4 regions of the Nocardia sp. NPDC004068 genome follow, and region 1 is predicted to be linked to each of the others. Evidence: riboswitches for the same ligand, from Rfam matches in the RefSeq annotation. Region 1 holds a riboswitch; each other region holds the start of a gene.
The links. Region 1 has a riboswitch for S-adenosylmethionine ahead of ACFYTQ_RS10180 (amino acid ABC transporter permease). Riboswitches for the same ligand answer to the same signal wherever they lie in the genome.
Positions count from the first base shown of each region.

Region 2: linked by a shared signal. The riboswitch ahead of ACFYTQ_RS19485 (homoserine O-acetyltransferase) and the one ahead of ACFYTQ_RS10180 (amino acid ABC transporter permease) in region 1 are both predicted to bind S-adenosylmethionine.
Region 3: linked by a shared signal. The riboswitch ahead of ACFYTQ_RS32835 (rhodanese-like domain-containing protein) and the one ahead of ACFYTQ_RS10180 (amino acid ABC transporter permease) in region 1 are both predicted to bind S-adenosylmethionine.
Region 4: linked by a shared signal. The riboswitch ahead of ACFYTQ_RS29390 (aminotransferase class V-fold PLP-dependent enzyme) and the one ahead of ACFYTQ_RS10180 (amino acid ABC transporter permease) in region 1 are both predicted to bind S-adenosylmethionine.

Region 1 covers NZ_JBIAMW010000003.1:555,544-561,196, reverse strand. Annotated here, with positions in the region: gene ACFYTQ_RS10185 (amino acid ABC transporter ATP-binding protein) at 1-100, opposite strand, end outside; gene ACFYTQ_RS10180 (amino acid ABC transporter permease) at 97-1,032, opposite strand; SAM riboswitch class I at 1,045-1,138, opposite strand; gene ACFYTQ_RS10175 (SDR family oxidoreductase) at 1,286-2,170, shown strand; gene ACFYTQ_RS10170 (hypothetical protein) at 2,128-2,763, opposite strand; gene ACFYTQ_RS10165 (hypothetical protein) at 2,924-3,520, shown strand; gene ACFYTQ_RS10160 (hypothetical protein) at 3,632-4,249, shown strand; gene ACFYTQ_RS10155 (hypothetical protein) at 4,251-4,409, opposite strand; gene ACFYTQ_RS10150 (flavin reductase family protein) at 4,396-4,914, opposite strand; partial or broken gene ACFYTQ_RS10145 (SfnB family sulfur acquisition oxidoreductase) at 4,929-5,653, opposite strand, start outside.
Region 2 covers NZ_JBIAMW010000007.1:142,676-148,328, reverse strand. Annotated here, with positions in the region: gene ACFYTQ_RS19490 (DUF3017 domain-containing protein) at 137-457, shown strand; gene ACFYTQ_RS19485 (homoserine O-acetyltransferase) at 461-1,600, opposite strand; SAM riboswitch class IV at 1,758-1,868, opposite strand; gene ACFYTQ_RS19480 (TetR family transcriptional regulator) at 1,922-2,575, opposite strand; gene ACFYTQ_RS19475 (MFS transporter) at 2,735-4,234, shown strand; gene ACFYTQ_RS19470 (NADP-dependent isocitrate dehydrogenase) at 4,490-5,653, shown strand, end outside.
Region 3 covers NZ_JBIAMW010000018.1:46,886-52,538, forward strand. Annotated here, with positions in the region: gene ACFYTQ_RS32815 (CaiB/BaiF CoA transferase family protein) at 1-260, opposite strand, end outside; gene ACFYTQ_RS32820 (amidohydrolase family protein) at 335-1,168, opposite strand; gene ACFYTQ_RS32825 (FAD-dependent oxidoreductase) at 1,198-2,589, opposite strand; gene ACFYTQ_RS32830 (hypothetical protein) at 2,817-3,251, shown strand; SAM riboswitch class IV at 3,286-3,400, shown strand; gene ACFYTQ_RS32835 (rhodanese-like domain-containing protein) at 3,462-3,878, shown strand; gene ACFYTQ_RS32840 (O-succinylhomoserine sulfhydrylase) at 3,875-5,101, shown strand; gene ACFYTQ_RS32845 (dihydrofolate reductase family protein) at 5,182-5,653, shown strand, end outside.
Region 4 covers NZ_JBIAMW010000014.1:11,637-17,289, forward strand. Annotated here, with positions in the region: gene ACFYTQ_RS29370 (SDR family oxidoreductase) at 1-202, opposite strand, end outside; gene ACFYTQ_RS29375 (TetR family transcriptional regulator) at 325-945, shown strand; gene ACFYTQ_RS29380 (DUF2752 domain-containing protein) at 973-1,425, shown strand; gene ACFYTQ_RS29385 (hypothetical protein) at 1,454-1,642, shown strand; gene ACFYTQ_RS29390 (aminotransferase class V-fold PLP-dependent enzyme) at 1,639-2,952, opposite strand; SAM riboswitch class IV at 3,001-3,114, opposite strand; gene ACFYTQ_RS29395 (LysE family translocator) at 3,165-3,782, shown strand; gene ACFYTQ_RS29400 (flavin reductase family protein) at 3,784-4,248, opposite strand; gene ACFYTQ_RS29405 (YbaK/EbsC family protein) at 4,336-4,809, opposite strand; gene ACFYTQ_RS29410 (2-oxo-4-hydroxy-4-carboxy-5-ureidoimidazoline decarboxylase) at 4,854-5,195, opposite strand; gene ACFYTQ_RS29415 (crotonase/enoyl-CoA hydratase family protein) at 5,318-5,653, shown strand, end outside.

The sequences.
Region 1 (5,653 bases):
TCACCTCGCCGGGCCGCACGGCGAGATCGATCCCGCGCAGCACCTCCTCGGCGCCGAAACGCTTACGCACGCCGCGTAATTCGACCGTGTACTCGCTCACCGGCGTTCCCCCGTGATCTCGGTGATCTTGGCGCGCACCCGCTGCCACGGCGTGCGCGGCAGCTCGCGTTGGCTGCCCTTGGCGAAGTGGCGCTCGATGTAGTACTGCGCGACGCTCAGCACGCTGGTGAGCACGATGTACCAGACCGTCGCCACCATCAGCAGCGGCACCACCCGGCCGTTGCGGCCGTAGACGACCTGCACCTGGTAGAACAGCTCCGCGATGGCCATCACCGACACGATCGAGGTGCCCTTGAACAGGCTGATCACCTCGTTGGCCGCGTTGGGCAGGATGCCGCGCATGGCCTGCGGGGCGACGATGGTGAAGAACTGCCGCCGCCACGGCAGGCCCAGCGATTTGGCCGCCTCCAGCTGGCCCGGATCCACGGAAATGATTCCGGCGCGGATGATTTCGGCCGAGTAGGCCGCCTGGTGCAACGCCAGCCCGATCACGGCGGCGGTGAATCCGCTGAGAACGCCGTTGACGTCGAAGCTGAAGAACGCCGGGCCGAACGGGATCCCGATCGACATCCGCTTGTACAGATAGGCGATGTTGAACCAGAACAACAGCTGCACGATCAGCGGGATGGAACGGAACGCCCACACGTACACCCACGCGATGACCTGCAGCACAGGGATTTTCGACAGCCGCGCCACGGCCAGCCAGATGCCGAGCAGGAAGCCGAACAGCGTGCCCCAGAAGGTGAGCTCCACGGTCAGCCGCAGCGCCGCGAGCACCGACGGCGCGGTGAAGTAGCGGGCGAACGTGGACCAGTCCCAACCGGGATTGGTGATCAGCCCGTGCACGAACTGGGCGACCAGCACCAGCGCGATCGCGCCCACCAGCCAGCGCCAGGGGTGTCGCGTGCGCGCGACCGGCAGGGCGTCCTCGGTGGTGTCGGGGACGGAGTCGACAGCGGCCACTGTGGTCATGGGAATCGCGATCCTCCATCGGTCCTGGCGGTAGCACCCGCACCCGGCTCCCGGGGGGTTGCTGCGGTCTCGTCGAGCCAGGTCTCTCAACCGCTCTGGATGGGTGGATTCGAAATTAACGGACGAACGCGGTGGGTGTCTGCCGTCCCGATCAGCGTGAGTCGAACTGTTGGCAGCGCTCGCTGTGTACAACAATGTTCGTAATGGCTAGGGTGTGGAAAACTGTGTGGTTCCACATCGTCCAGGGGAGTTCATGAGGGATCTGACCGATCGGAAATGCCTCGTCACGGGGGCGGCCAGCGGCATCGGCCGGGCCACGGCCGTGGCCGCCGCGCGGGCGGGCGCGCGCGTGCTGCTCACCGACATCGCCGCCGACGGCCTCGCCGAGACGGTCGAGCTGATCCGCGCCTCCGGCGGCGAGGTCCTCGACGCCCACCCGATGGACATCACCGACCACGCGGCCGTCTCGGCCTGGGCGGACCGGGTGCACGCCGAGCACGGCAGTCTCGACGTCGTCATGAACATCGCGGGCATCTCCGCCTGGGGCACGGTGGAGAACCTCGAGCACCGGCACTGGCGGTCCATGGTCGAGGTGAATCTGATGGGGCCCATCCACATCATCGAGGCGTTCGTGCCGCCGATGGTGCGCGCCGGGCGGGGCGGGCATCTGGTGAACGTGTCCTCGGCGGCGGGCCTGCTCGCACTGCCATGGCACGCGGCCTACAGCGCGGCCAAATTCGGGCTGCGCGGGATCTCGGAGGTGCTGCGCTTCGATCTGGAACGGCACGACATCGGGGTGAGCCTGGTCGTGCCGGGCGCGGTGCGCACCCCGCTGGTCGAGACCGTGCAGATCGTGGGCGTCGCGCCGGACGATCCGCGAATCGCCAAGCTGCGCAACGCCTTCGTGGGCCGGGCGGCGACGCCGGAACAGGTGGCCGACCGGATCCTCGCCGGGATCCGGCACAACCGCTTCCTGGTGCACACCTCCCCCGACATCCGGATCGCGTACTGGTTCGCCCGCAAGTGGGCGTGGCCCTACGAACGGGTCATGCGCGCGGCCAACGACCGCTTCGCGCGACTACTTCCGGCCGCGCCTCAGCGCGAGGACACGCAGACCACGAATCGCCGCTGGCTGTAGACCACACCGCGATCCGACGCCGAGCAGGTGTTCACGTCCGCGGTGCCCTGCTTGACGCCCACCACGCGCACCCGGCCCGGCGCGGCGCAGTCCACCGGATGCGGGGTCCCGGTCAGATCCATGCAGCCGCCGACCACCCAGTTGACGTCCAGGCACAGGCTGTCGTGATCGCCGCCGGGCAGCGCGCGCGGGAACGTCCGATCGGCGTCGGCCGGGCACTGGGCGTTGCCCGCGGCCCGATCCGCGACGCGATACCCGGAACCCGCTGCGCACGAGGTCTTCTCGACGGTGTTCTCACCGAGCGTGACGCAATCGCCCACGGCCACATCCAAACCCGGGAGGCCCTGCTCGGCGCCCTTGTTGAGGACCAGCGGCGCGGCGGGCGGCGCGGGCTCGGTGACATCCGGGCTCGGCGCCGCGCCGGTGGCGCTCGGGACGGGCGCGAACGACGCCGCGGCGCGCGGATTCGCCGTGCGCTCAGCGGGTTTGCCGCTCATCGACAGGGCCACGGCGCCCAGCGCCGCCAGCATCAGCGCGCCGCCGAGGACGAAACCGCCCAGCTTCAAACCGGCCTGAACCCGTCGCCGTGCCACACCCACGTCCTTTCCCCGAACGAGGAAATGCTTACACCACCCGGCACCGCCGAGTCGAGTTGTGAACGGATTGATTTTCTCCTCGCATAACCGGCGTTCCGGGTGGGTAACCGTGTGTGCGCATCGGGCTCGATGCAGCTGGAGCGAAAGGAACGACTGGATGAGGTTCGGCACGTACGCCGTCAGCACTATCCCGACCATCGCCGCACTCGGAATCTGCGCGGGGACGGTTCACGCCGAGCCGCCGGCTCGCGAAATCGCCGCCACCGGAACCGAATCCGGGATCTCCTACCATACCGTCCTGACCGAGGCGTCGCGGGTGTCGACCACGACGGTGAGCGGCGGGCGCTTCGAGGTCACCGATGATCGGGTCGTGCTGCGCGACGATACGGGCGCGGTGCGCGCCGAGGTACCGCTCAGCTATCGGATGTCGAACACCACCGTCCATGTGGCCCAGCGGGTTTCCGAGGACGGGCACGAACTCCGGCTCGAGCCGCGGGCGACGCCGCAGGAGATCGGCGAGATGCAGCCGGTGGACTCGATGGCGCGGCTCACCGATCAGATCAATCGCAACGTGGTCGGGCTGGTCGTCGGCGGCGTGCTCGGCGGGCTGCTCGGAACCGTTCTGGGACTGGGCTTCTTCAGTCTGATCACCGGGCCGATCGGGCTGGTCGTGGGCGCGATCGCGGGGGCGTACGCCACCGGCGGACAGCCGTTCGCGGACGCGGTCACGGCCGTGCTGAACGGGCAGCCCTGAAAATGAACGCTTGCGGGCCGGTCGGATTCGTGGCTCAATCCGTGGGGGCGGTATCGCGCCCGGACGTACCGACCTGGGGGCCTGCGAATGACCAGGGAATCGCACCGATGGGTGCGGACCGCTGATGCGGACATGGTCGAATTGCGGGATCTGGTGTCGGGCCGCGCGGTACGGATCGGGCGGCCCGACGTCGAGGATCTGCCCGGCGGCTTCCTGATCGAGGTCGAGTCGCTGGTGTTCCGCTGGGTGAATCTGGACACCCACGACGAGGCCGAGGAGGAACTCGGGACGCGCCGCGAGCCGCTGCACACGCTGCGCGCGCTGAGTTGGCTGTGCGCGCTGTGGGCGGTGGTGTGCGAGACACGGCTGGGCAAACCCGCCGACGACATCATCCGCGATCTGGACTACCGCGGCGGCTGGCGCCGGATCCGCAGCGCCGAGGAGGCCCGCGTCTGGTCGGGCCTCACCCAGCGGGTGCGGATCGGGGCGCTGGCCGCGCTCACCGAGGATCCGCGCGCGGCGGCGGACTATCGCCGGGCCTGCACCGAACCGCCCGATGTGGCCCCGATGCTGATCCGGCACACGCTGATTCACCTGGACGGGTTCAGTCAGGACATGGGCCGCCACGACATCGAGGCGCGCGGGCTGGCCGCGGCGGTGGTCGAGCACACCAGCCCGAGCGCGGGAAGGCGGCGGCGGTTGTGCTTCCGGCCGTCGCATCCGCTGTGAGTCAGAGCGAGGCCGGGCCGATCACGCTGCCGATCCAGTCCAGGTTCACCCACGACCAGCGGCCGGAGCCGGATTCGGCCGAGTCGCGCCAGTTCTCGGCCCAGCGCCGCAGATCCTCGGCGAGAACCGCACGCGCCGAGGGTGTTTCACGCCGCTCCATGCACGGCCCCCTCCGGATGCAGCCGCCGGAACCGGCTGCCGTGGAAGACCAGGGGGTCCACGTCGGCGCGGGTGGCCAGGCGCTGGATGCGCAGGATGACGACCTGATGATCGCCCGCGGGCACCTGGGTCTCCACGCTGCCCTCGATCCAGGCCGACGCACCGCCCACGAACAGGGCGTGCCCGTTGCCGCGATGCAGCTCCAATCCCGAGAACCGGTCGCCCACCCGCGAACTCAGCGATCGGGCCGCGCCCTCCTGGTCGAGCCCGAGCAGGCTCAGGCCCAGATGGCTGGCCGCGATCAGGCGTGGCCAGGTGGTCGAGCTGTTCTGCACGCAGAACGACACCAGCGGCGGATCCAGCGACACCGGCACGAAGGTGCTCACCGCCAATCCGTGTGCGGTGCCGTCGATTTCGGCGCACACCGCGACCACGCCGCTGGGGAACGCCGCGAACGCGCGGCGCAGACCGGCGCCGTCGGCGGGGATCTCGGTCAGCTCGGACATGTTCCACTCCGATCTCAGATGACGCCGTGCAGCGGCGGCGGCGTGCCGTGCAGGACCGCGCGGCCGATGTGCTGGAACTTCCAGCGCACCGGATCGTGCAGGGTGTGCGTGCGCGCGTTGCGCCAGAAATGGTCGAGATTCAGATCCGCTGCCGCGCTGCGGGTTCCGCTCACCTCGAACACGGCGGCGGACACCTCGGTGGCCGCGCGGTCGGCGACGATTTTGGCGGTGGCGACCGCCAAGGAGGCCGCCGCGACGTGGGCGGGATCGCGCACGGCCCGGTCCACGGCGTGCCCGGCCGCGGCGAGGGTGGCCTCGGCGGTGGTCACCGACACCGACAGCTCGCCGAAGCGCTGGATCAGCAGGGGATCGTCGACGGCCCGGGCCACACCCGCCTCGAACCAGGGACGGCTGTGGGTCCGGACGAAATCCGTTGCGGCGGTGAGCGCTCCGCGCGCGATACCGGCGTCGATGGCCGCGTGCAGGAGCTGGGCGAAGGAGCCGTAGGCGGTGGGGGCGCGCACCGCGCCGGACCGCTCGACGAGCTGATCGCCGGAGACGATCACCCCGTCGAACCGCACGGTGCCGCTGCCGGTGGTGCGCTGGCCCAGCGCGTTCCAGTCGTCGACGATCTCGACGCCGGGGGTGTCGGCGGGTAGATAGGCGACGTACTCACCCGGTGGCAGTCCGCTACGGCCGTCCTGGTCGTCGAGGCGGGTGAGCACGGCCAGCAGGTCCG
Region 2 (5,653 bases), on a different contig from region 1:
GGACGCTCAGCCGGTATTTCGCGGATGTCGATGCTTGAGTCGAAGAAGGAACACCACATGCAGCACGTGGCCCCAGTATCTCGTGCCGGTCAATCCGGCGGCCTGCGGGCATGACCCCTGATGCCAGAATGTGGGCGTGACCGATGCGCTCGAACACCCGCACCCTCATCAGCACGGGCCGGTGGGGCGGTTTCTCCGGACGAATCTGCCGATTCTGCTGGTGGTGGCCGTGCTGGTGGTGGCGGTGGTGTTCGTGGCGCAGGATCGGTGGCGGCGTGGGGCGTTCTTCATCGGCGGGGCGACGTTGCTCGCGGCGGCGTTGCGATTGTGCCTGCCGACGGTGCGGGTCGGGTTGTTGGCGGTGCGCAGCAGGCCGTTCGATGTGGGGGCCTACACCTTGCTGGGCGGCAGCATCGTCGCGCTCGCGGCGACGATCAGCAGCCTCGGGGTGGCCTGAGCGTCAATCGCGGGCGGCGCGAGCGAGTTCCATCGTCTCGGCCAGCAGCTTGCCGACGGCCTCGGTCTCGGTGAGGAAGCCGTCGTGGCCGTCGCGGGAACGGACCACCTCGAGTTCCTTGCAGCCGGGGAGCAGATCGGCGAGCTCCTGCTGGGTGCGCAGCGGGTAGAGGCGATCGGAGTCGACGCCGCCGACGATGCACGGGACGGGGGTGGCGGCCAGCGCCGCCTCGATCCCACCGCGGCCGCGGCCGACGTCGTGCCGGTTCATCGCCTCGGTGAGCAGGACGTAGGTGGCGGGGTCGAACCGCTGTACGAGCTTCTCCGCCTGGTACTCCAGGTAGCTCTGCACCGCGTAGCGGCCGCCGTGCCACGGATCCTCGTCGGCCTGACCGTGATTCTCGAAGCGGTGGTCGAGTTCGAACTCGGTGCGGTAGGTCAGGTGCGCGATGCGACGGGCGATGCCCATACCGGTGGTTGGGCGACGGCCGGTGCCGTGGTAGTCGCCGCCCTGCCAATCGGGGTCGGCCTTGATGGCGGCGATCTGCGTGGTCTGGGTGCCGATCTGATCGGCGGTGGCGCGCGGCCCGACGGCCAGCACCAGCGCGGCGCCGACACGGTTGGGATGGCCGATCATCCACTCCAGTACTCGCATGCCGCCCATCGAGCCGCCGACCACGGCGGCCAGCCGCGACACGCCCAGCAGATCGAACAGCGCCACCTCGGCGGTCACCTGATCGCGAATGGAGATCTCGGGAAACCGTGAGCCCCAAGGCTTTCCGTCGGGAGCGAGGGACGCGGGCCCGGTGCTGCCCTTGCAGCCGCCGAGCACATTGGTGGCGATGACACACCACTCGTCGGTGTCCAGCGGCAGACCCGGGCCGACGACGCCGTCCCACCAGCCGGGCAGCGGATGCAGTGCGTCGGGCGCGCCGACCACGTGCGAATCACCGGTCAGGGCGTGCTCGACCAGCACGATGTTGTCCAGGTCGGGCGAGAGCTCGCCCCAGCGCTGCACCGCCAGCTCGACGTCGGGGATCGTCGCGCCGCTCTCCAGGCGCACGTCCCCGATGGCGATCGTCTCCAGACGACCGTCGGCCGGGGGAAGCAGCGCGGCCGCCGAGGTGCTCGATTCGATACTCACGGTCACCGGGCCGCCGCCGTCCGAAGGGCACACACGATGTCGATGGTAACGGTCGGGTTACTCATAGCCTGCTCCTATGGGTCGCCGGACTGGGCTTGCTGGTGTTATCGGACGAGAGCCGACAACAGCAACAGCGCATTCGCGGGGACCTCCTCGATCGTCGCGCTTGCTCCCGACCCTCGGGAGCCCGGTCATCACCCGGAGCACCCCACCGCAACTGGAGGGTTGCCGGCCAGCGAGCCGGGGCTTGGCGCTGGCGCTCATGACCTTTCGAAAATGGTAGCGGATCGGCCGAACCGGACGCGAGACGGTCTCGGCGGCCTAGCCGCGCGCCTGTGCCATCGGTACCGCGCAATGCTGGATGAACTCGGCATAGGCCGCCTTGACGGCGCGAATGTTGGCCTCTGCGGACACGTTCGGGGCGCAGTCCATCGACGGCGTCTCGCATTCCATTCCGGCCCGCATGATCGCGTTCCACGTGCCCGCGATGACCCGCACGGTCAGCGAATCGGGGTCCGCGCCGATGCGCTCGGCGATAGCGGAATGGATCTCGATGGTCTTGGTGTCGGCGATGTCCATGCTGCGGGCGCGCACGGTGGCGCTGCTGCGGGTGATCCGCTGCATCTGCTGGAACCACTCGAACGGCGGTTCCGCGCCCGCGAGGCTGTTGGTGACCACGGTCAGGAAGGTGTCGTGCAGGGCGACGAGCTCGTTGCCCGTGACGGGCTGCTTGCGCAGCTCGGCCCCGAGGACCCTGCCCATCTCCTCGATGGGCGCGAGGACGATGTCCTCCTTCAGCTCGAAGTACCGGTTGACCGTGCGCGGCGAGACGTCGGCGGCATCGGCGATCTGCTCGACGGTGGTCGCGTCGAACCCCTGGGCATCGCACAGGCGCAGCGCCACCTCGATGATCCGCCGCCGGGTCTGCTGCTTCTTGCGCTCCCGGAGGCCGAGCTGGGTAGGTGACTCGAGCATGACCCCATCCTATCGCCAACGGCTCTTATTGTGACGAGATACGTCAAATGTCGCACTACGACATTTTTCTCTTGACGCCACTTGTCCGACGATGACAGGATTGCTGTCACGTTCCAACGACGCGACGGAACTGCTTCTTCCACTCAGGAGTCCCCCCTCATGACAGAAACCGGGACCGCAGAACTCGCTCCCACTCAGACCTCGACCGGGTCCAAGAGCCCGACCCGGTGGTGGGCCCTCGGCGTGCTCGCCCTGGCCCAGCTCATGGTGGTTCTCGACGCCACCATCGTCACGATCTCGCTGCCGTTCGCCCAGCGCGATCTGAACATCAGCGACGGCGACAAGCAGTGGATGCTCACCGCCTACACGCTGATCTTCGGCGGCCTGTTGCTGCTCGGTGGCCGCCTCGCCGACTACCTGGGTCGCCGCCGGATGTTCCTGGTGGGCTTGGTCGGCTTCGCCGGCGCCTCCGCGCTGGCGGGCCTCGCCCAGAACGCCGCCGAACTGTTCGCCGGGCGCGCGTTGCAGGGCGCGTTCGCGGCCGTGCTGGCGCCCGCGGCGCTGTCACTGGTGTCGGTCACCTTCACCGAGGCGCGCGAAAGGGCAAGGGCCTTCGGCGCTTTCGCGGGTGTGTCCGCGGGCGGCGCGGCGATCGGCCTGATCGCGGGCGGCGCGCTCACCGAGTACGCCGACTGGCGCTGGTGCCTGCTGGTCAACACCCCGGTCGCGCTGCTGGCCGTGGTCGGCGCGCTGGCCTTCGTGATCAAGGATGTGCCCGCCCCGCGGACGGGCGGCTACGACGTGCCCGGCGCGGTGACCGTCACCCTCGGTCTGATCTCGGTGGTCTACGGCTTCAGCCGCGCGGCCGAGGACGGCTGGCTGGCCTCGACCACCCTCGCCCTGCTGATCGCGGGTGTCGCGCTGCTCGCGGTGTTCGTCGCGATCGAGCGGCGCACGTCGAATCCGCTTCTGCCGCTGCATATTCCGGGTGAGATCAACCGGGGTGGCTCGTATCTGGTGGCGCTGCTGGTGCCGATCGCGATGTTCGCGATGTTCATCAACCTGAGCTACTACCTGCAGATCACCCTGGGCTACAGCTCGCTGAAGGCGGGCGTGGCGTTCCTGCCCTTCCCGATCGGCATCGTGATCTCCGCGGGTGTGGCGAGCGCGCTGCTGCCCCGCATCGGTCCGCGGCCGCTCATGATCGCCGGCTCGGTGCTCGGCATCGCCGGACTGCTCTACCTCGCCCAGCTGAGCTACGGCGACAGCTTCGCCGGCAGCGTGCTGCCCGCCATCGCGCTGATCGCCCTGGGTATGGGCGCGACGTTCGTGTCCATGCAGACCACCGCGCTGCATCAGGTCGAGGCCGAGGATTCGGGTGTGGCCAGCGCGCTGCTCAATGCCGCCCAACAGGTCGGCGGCGCGATCGGCACGGCCCTGCTGACCAGCATCTCGGTGCAGGTCGCCCAGCGGTACGCCGAGAACCACCCGACCATCGACAATGTCGTCGCCCGGGCCGCGATCCACAGCTACAACGTGGCGTTCTACATCGGCGCGGGCTTCTTCGCGGCCGCGATCGTGATCGTCGCGCTGATGATCCGCGACAAGCCGGAGAACCTGCTCGAGGGGGACGAACACGCCGTGGCCGTGGCCGTCTGACGAGGTTCCGATTCGCGCGCTGCCCTGCCTTCCCGCGCGGAAGGCGGGGCAGTGCTCGTTTTCGGGTCGAGCTCACCGGCGGGCATCCCCTGGAAGTGAGCCCACGGCTACCAGTACGCTTGTCTTGTTAAGCACCAGGAGTCCCGCGGACAACGCGGGGCGTATACGTTGTCTGTTGAACAGCTGGGGTCCGCTCACAAGCGTGTTCACCTGGCCGTGCAATGGGAGCACCTTCCTAGGAGGACACGAAGATCCATGTCCAAGATCAAGGTTGAAGGGACCGTCGTCGAACTCGACGGTGACGAGATGACCCGGATCATCTGGCAGTTCATCAAGGACAAGCTGATCCACCCGTACCTCGATGTGAACCTCGAGTACTACGACCTGGGCATCGAATATCGGGACAAGACCGACGACCAGGTGACCGTCGACGCGGCCAACGCCATCAAGAAGCACGGCGTGGGCGTCAAATGCGCCACGATCACCCCCGACGAGGCCCGCGTCAAGGAATTCGGTCTCAAGAAGATGTGGCGCTCGCCGAACGGCACGATCCGCAACATCCTCGGCGGCACGATCTTCCGCGCGCCGATCATCATCTCCAATGTTCCGCGGCTGGTGCCGGGCTGGACCAAGCCGATCATCATCGGCCGTCACGCCTTCGGCGACCAGTACCGGGCCACGGACTTCAAGGTGCATCAGGCGGGCACCGTCACCCTCACCTTCACCCCCGAGGACGGCAGCGAGCCGATCGTCCACGAGGTCGTGAAGATCCCCGAGGACGGCGGCGTGGTGATGGGCATGTACAACTTCAAGAAGTCCATCGAGGATTTCGCGCGCGCGTCGCTGAACTACGGCCTGCAGCAGAACTACCCGGTCTACATGTCCACCAAGAACACGATCCTGAAGGCCTACGACGGCATGTTCAAGGACACGTTCCAGGAGATCTACGAGACCGAGTTCAAGAACGAGTTCGACGCGGCCGGGCTGACCTACGAGCACCGGCTCATCGACGACATGGTCGCCTCCGCGCTGAAGTGGGAGGGCGGCTACGTCTGGGCGTGCAAGAATTACGACGGCGACGTGCAGTCCGACACCGTGGCGCAGGGCTTCGGCTCGCTGGGCCTGATGACCTCGGTGCTGCTCACCCCGGACGGCCGGACCTGCGAGGCCGAGGCCGCGCACGGCACGGTGACCCGGCACTTCCGCCAGCACCAGCAGGGCAAGCCCACCTCCACCAACCCGATCGCCTCGATCTTCGCGTGGACGCGTGGCCTGGCCCACCGCGGCAAGCTGGACAACACCCCCGAGGTCATCGGCTTCGCGCAGACCCTCGAGGACGTCGTCATCAAGACCGTCGAGGACGGCCAGATGACCAAGGACCTGGCGCTGCTGGTCGGCGGCGATCAGGGCTATCTGACC
Region 3 (5,653 bases), on a different contig from region 1:
ACATCGGCCTTGTCGACCAGCCCGAGCACGCGCTCGATCTCGGCCGGATCCTTCAGATTCGCCTCGACGATGGTCCGGCCCCGCCACTGCGGGCGTTCCATGAAGCCGGGCAACAGGCCGGGCCGCTGCACCCGCACCACGTCGGCCCCCAGATCGGCGAGCAGCAGCGCCGCGTGCGGCCCCGGGCCGATGCCCGCCAGTTCAACAACCCGAATGCCCACGAGCGGGCCCTGCTTGGTGGCGGTGGATGGAGTGCTCACGCCCTACCTCGGTTCGTCGTCGATCCTGTTGTCAGTACGACAATAAGGGGTGCCCGGCCGGTTCGGCACCGGCCCTATTCGATCACCGGGAGCGGTCGGGTGTCGCCCGGCGGCAGCTGGGAACGGTCCAACCGCAGGGTGGGGGCCGAATCCCCGTGGACCGGGCGGGCTTTCAGCGGCAGCCGATAGAACGCGCGGGCGTTGTCGTCGAGCACCTTGTACATATCGGTCCCGACCGCGTCGGCGATGATCGCCACATCGGCGTCCCGGAACGGCCGCCCCGCCCGGTTGCCGGGCAGGTCGGAGCCGAACATCAGCGCGTCCGGATTCACGGTGTGGATGCGCCGCAACGCGTTCGGCACATCCATCGCGACCCGGCCGAACCCCGACGCCTTGACCCGCGCCCCGCGATCGACCAGATCCAGCAAATAGGGCAGGCAGACGTCGGACATGCCCAGGTGATCGATCGACAGCGCGGGCAACTTCGAGATGACCGGTTCGAGCGAGCCCAGCATGGACCCGTCGATGTACAGCTCCACATGCCAGCCCACCAGCGCGTGCGCGCGCAGCGCCTGCCGGGTCAGCGCGACGATATCGCCCGCGGCCCGCTTGAGGTTGAACCGCAGCGCGCGCACGCCCGCCCGATCGAGCTCCACGATCTGCTCGTCGGTGGCGTCGGGGTGCAGGTTGATCACCCCGACCCAGTTCGGCCCGAGTTCGGCCAGCGCCGCGATCATGAACGCGGTGTCGGCGCCCTGGAACGAGGCGCTGACCACGGCGCCGCCGTCGATCTCGAAGCGCGCCATGCGTTTTCGATAGTCGGCGATGGTGTACGGCCGAGGCAGGTAGCCCTCGTTCTCGATCAGCGGGAAGCGCGGATCGATGATGTGGAGGTGGGTGTCGAACACGTGCTCAGCATGCCTCGGCGGTCACGGGGTCACACCTTGTGCGGCTCGCTGGCGCGCAGCATGTCCTCGCGTTCGACGACCTTGACCCGTTCGCGGCCCTGCGGTTCGCCCAGCGAGCGCTCGTGCGCGTCCAGGCGGTACCAGCCCGCCCAGGTGGTGAACGGAATTCCCTTGTCCTCCAGCCACTTCGTGACCGCGTCCGGATCCGGCTCGGGGGCCGGGGTGAAGTTCGGGGCGTCGTCGAGCAGGCAGGCGATGGTCTCGTTGGCGTCGCCCTTGGTGTGGCCGATGAGGCCGACCGGGCCGCGCTTGATCCAGCCCGTCACGTAGGTCGCGGGCAGGTAGCGGCCGTCGCCGTCGGCGTCCTCGTTCGACAGCACCCGGCCCGCCTCGTTCGGCACGGTCCCGGCCTGTCCGTCGAAGGGCAGCTGCGGGATGTTCTGCGACAGGTAGCCCACCGCCCGGTACACCGCCTGCACGTCCCACTCGGTGAACTTGCCCGTGGGCTTGCAGTTGCCGGTGCCGTCGAGCTGGGTGCGCTCGGTGCGCAGGCCCACGACCTTGCCCGACTCGTCGCCGAGCACCTCGGCGGGCGCCTCGAAGAAGTGCAGGAACAGCTTGTGCGGGCGGTCGCCGACATCGCGGATCGCCCACTGCTCCAACGTGTTGCAGACCATGTCGACCTGCTTGGAGTGCCGCCGCGCCGCCTCGGAACCCTCGTCGTAGTCGATGTCCTCGGGGTCGACGATCACCTCGATGGTCGGGGAGTGGTCGAGTTCGCGCAGTTCGAGCGGGGTGAACTTGGCCTGCGCCGGACCGCGGCGGCCGAACACGTGCACCTCGATCGCCTTGTTGGCGCGCAGGCCCTCGTACACGTTCGGCGGGATCTCGGTGGGCAGCAGCTCGTCGCCGGTCTTGGCCAGCACGCGCGCCACGTCCAGGGCCACGTTGCCGACGCCGAGGACCGCGACCTTCTCCGCGTCCAGCGGCCACTCGCGCGGCACGTCGGGATGCCCGTCGTACCAGGACACGAAGTCCGCCGCGCCGTAGGAGCCGTCCAGCTCGATACCCGGCACGCGCAGATCGCGGTCGGCGTTGGCGCCGGTGGAGAAGATCACCGCGTCGTAGAACCGGCGCAACTCCTCGAGGGTGATGTCGCTGCCGTAGTCGATGTTGCCCAGCAGCCGCACCTGCTCCTTGTCGAGCACCTTGTGCAGGGCGGTGATGATCCCCTTGATCCGCGGATGGTCCGGCGCCACGCCGTAGCGGATCAGCCCGAACGGCGCGGGCATCCGTTCGAACAGGTCGATGCTCACCTCGGCGTCGGACTTCATCAACGCGTCGGCGGCGTAGATTCCGGCCGGTCCGGCGCCCACGATCGCGATGCGCAGTGGGCGGTTCGCTGCACTGTGTTCGGTCATATCTACGCGCACCCTCTGGTCGAGAACTCTGTCGTCATGTCTTAGCCGTCTTTCTTAGCTTAGGCTAAGTTGACGTGCGGTCCGGGATCCTGCCCCTGCGTCCCCGGCGATGCTGCCTCGGGGTTCCAGCGATTCTATCGGTGGCAGCTATGGCCGATATTCCCGGTCCGCGTCGGGTAATTCGAGTGTGATTCCGGACACTGGGGGCGACCGGCGATGATGGGCGCATGACCGATGCCGTCGAGCCGACTCCGATCGACCAGCGCGAGACCACTCGCTCGCCGGTCCCGTTCATCGCCGCGGCCGTGCTCGCGGTGCTGGTGATCGTCGGCATCGTGCTGCTGGCCGTGCTGCGCCCGGCTGAGAACAATGTCACAGATTCCGACCGGGTCGCGATCGCGGCGCGCAATTTCGCGACCGCGCAAGCGGATTCGGACGCGAAGCGCCGGGCCACCACGGCCTGCGCCGAATTCGACGCCGCCAAGTCGCCGCTCGGACCGGACGCGGTGGGCAAGCACGTGGAGATCGCGGGCGTGCGCGACACCGTCATCGACGGCGACCGCGCGCGGGCCACGGTGACCAGCCGCGTCGACGGCCGGGAGCGGACCGCGACCTGGAACCTGGTCCGCGCGGGCGATCATTGGCTCGTCTGCAACGTTTGACATGCGACCCGCTGACCAGGCACTCTGCTTCGGAGGTCATGAGCGCCAGCGCCAAGCCCCGGCTCGCTGGCCGGCAACCCTCCTCCGCGGTGGGGTGCTCCGGGTGACGACCTGGCACGCGTCGAATCCCGGCGCGGCAAGCGTGGATTCTCGAGGAGGTTCGATTCGGATGAACGAGCAGAGTCGCCGCTGTCCCGGTGAGGCACGGTCATGAGCTACGCGGGTGACATCGATCCGCAGCAGGCGTGGGACCTGTTGCGCGACAACGCGAACGCGGTTCTCGTCGATGTGCGCACCGACGCCGAATGGCGGTTCGTCGGCGTACCCGACACCAGCGGAATCGACCGGCCGACGGCCCTGATCGAATGGGTCGACGGAACCGGTTCGCGCAATCCGCGTTTCGTCGATCAGCTGAAGCAGGTGCTCGGCGATCGCCCCGACGACGCCCCGGTGATCTTCCTGTGCCGCTCGGGCCAGCGATCCATCGGCGCGGCCGAGGCGGCCACCGCTGCGGGCTTCACCCCTGCCTACAACGTGCTCGAGGGCTTCGAGGGACCGCTCGACGCGAACGGCCATCGCGGCGGCGCGGGCTGGCGCGCCCGCGGCCTGCCCTGGAGGCAGTCGTGATCAGCGGCGGGGCGTTCGACCGTCCCCTGCCCGAGGGCGTCGGCCCGGCGACGATCAGCGTGCGCGGCGGGCTGCGCCGCTCCGGATTCGAGGAGACCGCCGAGGCGCTGTACCTGTCCTCCGGCTTCGTCTACGAGAGCGCCGAGGCGGCCGAGGCCGCGTTCACCGGCGATATCGAGCACTTCGTCTACTCGCGCTACGGCAACCCCACTGTCGCCATGTTCGAGGAGCGGATGCGGCAGATCGAGGGCGCCGAGGCGTGTTTCGCGACCGCCAGCGGGATGGCCGCGGTCTTCGTCGCGCTCGGCGCGCTGCTGGGCAACGGCGATCGCCTCGTCGCCGCGCGCAGCCTGTTCGGCTCGTGCTTCGTGGTCTGCAACGAGATCCTGCCGCGCTGGGGCGTGGAGACGGTGTTCGTGGACGGCGAGGACATCGCGCAGTGGGAGGAGGCGCTGTCGAAGCCCACGCGGGCGGTGTTCTTCGAGACGCCCTCCAATCCCATGCAGACCCTCGTCGACGTGCGCCGGGTCGCCGACCTCGCGCACGCCGCGGGCGCGAAGGTGGTGCTGGACAACGTCTTCGCCACCCCGCTGCTGCAACGCAGTCTCGACCTGGGCGCGGACGTCGTGGTGTACTCGGGCACCAAGCACATCGACGGCCAGGGCCGGGTGCTCGGCGGCGCGATCCTGGGCCCGCGCGACTACATCGACGGCCCGGTGAAAACGCTGATGCGCCATACCGGTCCGGCGCTCAGCCCGTTCAACGCGTGGACGCTGCTCAAGGGCCTCGAGACCATGCCCCTGCGGGTGCGGCACTCGGTGTCCTCCGCGCTGCGGATCGCCGAGTTCCTGGAGCGGCATCCGGCCGTGGCCTGGGTGAAATACCCGTTCCTGCAATCACATCCGCAGTACGAGCTGGCCCGCGAGCAGATGTCGGGCGGCGGCACCGTCGTCACCTTCGAACTCGCGGTCGGCGACGGCGCGGGCGAGGGCGCGGCCAAGAAGCGCGCCTTCGAGGTGCTCAACCGGCTGCGCGTCATCGATATCTCCAACAATCTGGGCGACGCCAAGACCCTCATCACGCATCCGGCCACCACGACGCATCGGGCGATGGGGCCGGAAGGCCGTGCGGCCGTGGGCATCACGGACGGCGTGGTGCGCGTCTCGGTCGGCCTCGAGGACGTCGAGGATCTGCTGCGCGATCTCGAGCAGGCCCTGGCCTGAGTTTCCCGGACGCCGCCCGCCGATGAGTTCCGGCGGGCGGCGTCGTCCTTTTCCGTGACCCCTAGGAAAAGGACGTTCCCATGCAGATCATGGCCCGCCTGTGCATCTCGGCCGACGGCTACATCACCACCCCCGACGGATGGCCGCCGCAGGTGATCGATCCGACCCACGGCCCGGGCAGTCACGGCATCGCGGAGTTCCTGCGCACCTGTGAGGCGGCGCTGATGGGCAGCACCACCTTCGTCCCCGCGCTCACCGCCGACCGCTGGCCGTGGCCCGATCTGCGGGTGTACGTGCTCGGCTCGGAGCGACCCGCGGGCACGCCCGACGACGTGACCTTCGACAGCGATCCGGTGCGGCTGCTGGAGCGGCTGAAGGCCGACAACCAGGGCGGCGACGTCCACCTCATCGGCGGCCCCGCCACCATCGAGACCTATCGCGCGCTCGGCGTGCTGGACAAGTTCGAACTCGTGGTCCTGCCGTTCTTCGTGGGCGGCGGTATGCGCCTGACGGATTCGCTGAATCCGGAGACCGGGCTGGAGTTCGAGAGCT
Region 4 (5,653 bases), on a different contig from region 1:
GATCGCAGGGCACGGTGAGGGCGCGGCGGCCGAGTGCCCGGATCTTGTCGGCCACCTCGTCGAGCTGGGCGGCGGTGCGGGCGGCGATGGCGACGTCGGCCCCGGCCTCGGCCAGGGCGAGGGCGGTCGCGGCGCCGATGCCGCGGCCCGCGCCGGTGACGACGGCGACGCGGCCGTCGAGCCGGAAGGTGTCGAGAATCATCGCGACGGGTCCTCCTTGGAACTGCTGAGCGCGTGATGAGAGTCACAAGCAGTGTTAAGAACAAGTGCTTAACTGTCAAGGAGTCGAGTTCAACACCCAGGTGGCGGGCTATTCTTCCGGATGTGGAACCGACTACGGCCCGGGAGCGGCTCATTCTCGCGGCGGAACGGCTGATCGCCGAACGCGGCGCGGCGGTCCCGCTGCGCGATATCGCCACGGCCGCGGGGCAGCGGAACAACTCGGCCATCCAGTACCACTTCGGATCCCGCGACGACCTCGTCGCGGCCGTGGTCGAGCACCGGATGGCGACGCTGGAGGTGCGGCGGTTGGAGCTGCTGGCCGAACGCACGGCCGACGACGTCCACGACCTGCTGTGGGCGCTGGTCGTGCCGATGTTCGAGCTGAGCGCGCGGCACGGCATCGACCACTACGCGCGCTTCCTCGAGCGCATCCGCGCGCATCCGTCGGTGACCGACGCGGCCAATCTCGACGACGAGAACCGCGCCTCGGTACGGATCATCATGCGCGGTCTCGAGCGCGCCCTGCCGAATCTGCCCGCGCGCCTTCGGATTCGGCGGTTGCGGACGCTGCCGACCGTGTTGTTCGCGCTGCTGGCCGATCACGAGCGGGCGATCGAGGCGGGCCGCGTCGATCCGGGGGACACCGCGGCGTGGGCCGAGGTGGTGGACATGCTCGCGGGCGCGCTCACCGCCCCGGTCTCCCAACACAGCGCGAGCCGTTGAGGTTTGGACGCGCTACCGTGGACGATTGTGGACACCGCGCACGTGTTGCCCGGCGGACGGGGCGAGATCCGGCCGGGGTGGCGAGCCCTCGGGCAGCCGCTGCTCGTCGCCGGGGTGGCGGCCGGGGCGGCGGCGGTGCTGCACTTCCGCGATCCGCACGTATCCGGTTCCTACGGCATCTGCCCGTTCTACGCGCTGACCGGCTGGTGGTGTCCCGGCTGCGGCGGCCTGCGGGCGATGCACAATCTCACCGAGGGCCGGGTGCTCGACGCGGTGCACAGCAATATCGTGGTGCTGCCGCTGCTCGTCGCGTTCGCGGCGTGGTGGGGCGGCTGGGTGCTGCGTCGCTGGCGCGGGCAACCCGGAAGCGCGGTGTCGTTCACGCTGAATCGCACCGGCCTGATCGTGGTGCTGACCGCGCTCACGGTGTTCTCGGTGGTGCGCAATACGCCGTGGGGCGGCTGGCTGGCCCCGGTGTGAGTGCCGCCCGGGCGGGCATGCTTTCGATATGAGTGATTCGTTGAAGGCGCGCGTGCGCGAGAAGATCCTGCGGCAGTTGAACGAGGACGGCCGCCCCGACCCGGAGCAGGACGATACGCGACAGGTGTCGGTGGAGAGCGATCTCGAGGCGCTGGACGCGGTGGCCGACGACGATCCCCTGGTCGAGCGCCTCGCCGAACGCTATCTGGTCCCCTAGAACGAGCAGGGCGCCGCGCCCGCCACACCGCCCAGCCCGGGCCGGGTCTCCGGCACCGGATTCCACTGCCCCGCGGTGCGCGCGTAGTTCCAGGCCGGACCCCGCTCGACCAGGGCGGCGATCGCCTCGACGAGCCGGTCCACCTCGGCGGCGCCGGTGCCCAGGCCGATGCTCGCGCGCAGCGCCCCGTCGACTCCGAGGCGGGCCAGCAGCGGATGCGCGCAGAAGCGCCCGTCGCGCACGCCGATCGCGTGTTCGGCCGACAGGTACGCCGCGACCCGGCCCGGTTCGAAGCCGTCGACGGTGAACGCGACGATGCCCACGCTGTCGGGGCTGTCCGGCCAGATGCGCAGGAACCGAACGCCCGCAACGGCTTTCAGGCCCGCCCGCAGGCGCTCGGTGAGGGCGCGTTCGTGCTCGAGCACCGCCCGCTCGTCGAGCGCGGCGAGCGCGTCGCAGGCGGCGGCGAGGGCGGCGACGCCGAGCACGTTCGGCGAACCCGCCTCGTGCCGTTGCGGCGCAGGGGCCCAGCCGACCTCGTCGACGCCCACCTCGGTGACCGCGCCGCCCCCGGCCAGATACGGCGGGGCGGCGTCGAGCCAGTCGCGGCGGCCCACCAGCACGCCCGCGCCGAACGGCGCGTACAGCTTGTGGCCCGAGAACGCCAGGTAATCGATGCCGGTGGCGCACAGGTCGATTCGCCGATGCGGGGCCAGCTGCGCGGCGTCGACGAGCAGCCGCGCGCCGCACTGATGCGCGACGGCGGCCAGCCGATCCAGCGGCAGCACCTCGCCGGTGACGTTCGACGCGCCCGTGACCGCCAGCAGCGCCGCGGGTTTGGCGCACAGCTCGGCGACGACGCGGCGGATGGTCTCCTCCACGGTGTCGGCGGCGGGCACCACGCGGCGGCCGCGGCGGGTCCAGGGCAGGAGGTTGGCGTGGTGCTCGATGTCGAGCACGACGGTGTCGCCGGGCACGCACGCGGCCAGCAGGTTCAGCGCGTCGGTGGTGTTGCGGGTGAACACGACGACCTGATCGTCGGCGCTGTTCAGGAAGCGCGACACCGAACCGCGGGCGGCCTCGTAGCAGTCGGTGGAGATCCGGGAGGCGTACCCCGCGCCGCGGTGCACGCTGGCGTAGTAGGGCAGCAGTTCGGCGATCCGGTCGGTGACCCGCTCGAGGGCGGGGGCGCTGGCGGCGTAGTCGAAATTGGCGTATGCGCGAGTTCCGCCCTGCACCAACGGAACTCGCAGATCACATCCGGAGACGCGGGCGAGGGCGGTGCGGGCCTGTTCGAGTACGGCGGTCATCGAAGAAAATCCCTTCGGCTCAGGGACTCCGGGGGGATCGGTGATCGGAGTCCGCGCTTGCCGCGCCCGGTCGGGCTACGGCCCGGTCGTCACCCGGAGCACCCCACCGCGGAGGAGGGTTGCCGGCCAGCAAGCCGGGGCTTCGCGCTGGCACTCATGACCTTGGTGGAAAAGGCTGGCAGATCGAGGGCCGGGCTGTCAAGAATGGACCGATGAGTGTGTCGGTGCTGCTCGGATTCCTCGGGCTGTGTGTGCTGCTGTCGGTGACGCCGGGACCGGATACGTTCCTGGTGCTGCGCTACGCGTTGGCGGGACGACGACCGGCGATCGCGTCCGGCATCGGTTCCGCGCTGGGCGGCATCGGCTGGGCGATCGTGGTCGCGGCGGGCGTGGCGGCGCTGCTCGAGCAGTCGGCGACGACCTATCGGGTGGTGAAGGTGATCGGCGGAATCTACCTGGTGTACTTGGGGATTCGCACGCTGCTCGCGCGGCGGCGGGCGAACACCGCGACCACGGCCGAGGCGCCGCGGTCGGTGACGGCGCGGTCGGCGTTCGCCGCGGGCTTGCTGTCGACGCTGCTGAATCCGAAGGTCGGACTGTTCTACCTGGCGGTGCTGCCGCAGTTCCTCGCCACGCCGACCTTCCTGCACACGCTGACCCTCGGCGCGATCGAATCCGCCGTCGCCGCAGTCGAAATGGTGTCGCTGGCGCTGGCCGCCGCCCGGCTCGCGGGCCTGTTGCGCCGGGAGCGGGTGCGCGATCGGCTCGAACGGCTCAGCGCCGGGGTGCTGGCCGCCCTGGGCATCGGGACGGTGGCCTCGGCGGCCTGAGTCACTCCAGCTCGGCGGGCCGGTGGTAAGCGCCCTGGTAGTACACCAGCGGCGCGCCGACCGGATTGTCGGCGGTGTTGTCGTACACCCGGGTCACCAACCCGACGACGAGCGTGTGATCGCCGATCGGGATGGTTTGCTGCACGGTGGCCCGAACCCAGATCGGGGTGTCGTGCAGCACCGGCTCGCCGGTCTCGAGGGTCGACCACAGCGAGGTGTCGGCGAAGCGTTCCTCCGCCGCGCGCGAGAACCGCCGCGCCAGCGCGTGCTGATGTTCGCCGAGGAAGTGCACGACCACCGAATCGGCCGCGAGCATGGCGGCGAGGCTGGAGGAGGTGTGCGCGATATTGAACGAGATGAGCGGCGGTTGCAGCGACAGCGACGCGAAGGAGCTGGAGGTGAAGCCGACCGGGCCGGTAGCCGCGCCGATCGTGACGATCGTCACCCCGGCCGGATAGTGCCGCATCGCCGCTCGATACTGCGCCGACGTGATGCCGCTCAGATCCTCCGGCACGCGTAGTCGATCGCTCACGCTTCCAACCTACTTCTTCGATCAGTCCACATCGATCGCCAAGCCCGCGGTGATGCGGACGAGCTCGGGAAACGAGGTGCGGAACACGGTGTTCGGATGCCCGGCCGCGGCCCACAGCTCACGATGGCGCGCCAGCGCGTTGTCGACGTAGGTGGGGAGATTCGCCGGATGCCCGACCGGTGCGACGCCGCCGATCGGCTGCCCGGTCACCTCCCGGACCAGGGCCGCGGGCGCCCGGGTGAGGGTGCCGTCGAGCCGCTCGCCGGTGCGCGCCACATCGACCTGATGGGCGCCGGAGACCAGCAGCAACACCGGCTCGTCGTCGAGCAGGAACACCAGCGATTTGGTGATCGCGCCCACGTCCACCCCGAGCGCCTGCGCGGCCTGCTCGGCGGTGTGGGTGGGTTCGGACTGGGTGACGATCACGCCGTGGTGCCCGCGCGCGATGAGCGTGTCCGAGACCCGGGACGCGACCGGGGGCAACGACCTGCGCATGGCACCCAGCCTAGAGGCCGGGCGAGGGCCCTGCCCGCCGAAAATCAGTATTCGGGATAGCCTTCGACCGGGCCGAGCACCCGATCGAGCCGAATTCGCGTGATGCGCGCCAGTTCCGCCACCGACCGGTTCGAAACGGGCTCGCGCGCAAGCGAATCGAACATCCGATCGCGGTCCGCCGGGGACAGCGCCCGCAGTTCCACCTCGACGGCGGTGTACAGCGTCTCCCGGGTGGGGTAGGGGCGTCCGTCGGCGACCTTCTCCGCCCAGGTGACCGCGCAGCAACACGCGTAGAGCGTGTGCACCGCGCGGGCGCGGGGGAGTTCGTTGAACGCGTCCAGGCCGAGACCTTGGTAGAGCGACATGAGGGCCTCCGGAGCCGTCACGCGAAGAGATAGGACTCATATGGTCCGTCCGCGATCGGCCGGAAAGCACCGCGACACCGGTTATTTGACGCAGGTTTTACACGCCCTGCCGAAGCGTCGGGCGAGGTCGCTACGCTGGGCGGATGACCGAATGGAAGGCCTTCACCGTCGCACGCGACGGCCACGTCGCCCGGGTGACCCTGACCGGCCCGGGCAAGGGCAATGCCATGGGCCCGGATTTCTGGCGCGAGCTGCCGCTGATCTTCGGCGAACTCGACGCCGACGCCGAGGTGCGCGCGATCGTGCTGACCGGATCGGGCAGGCATTTCTCCTACGGACTGGACCTCCCGGCGATGAGCCCGTCGTTCGCGCCGCTGCTGGGGGACCGGGCGCTGGCCGCGCCGCGCACGGCGTTCCTCGACGACATCCGGCGCATGCAGGCGGCGGTCACCGCGGTGGCCGACTGCCGCAAGCCGGTC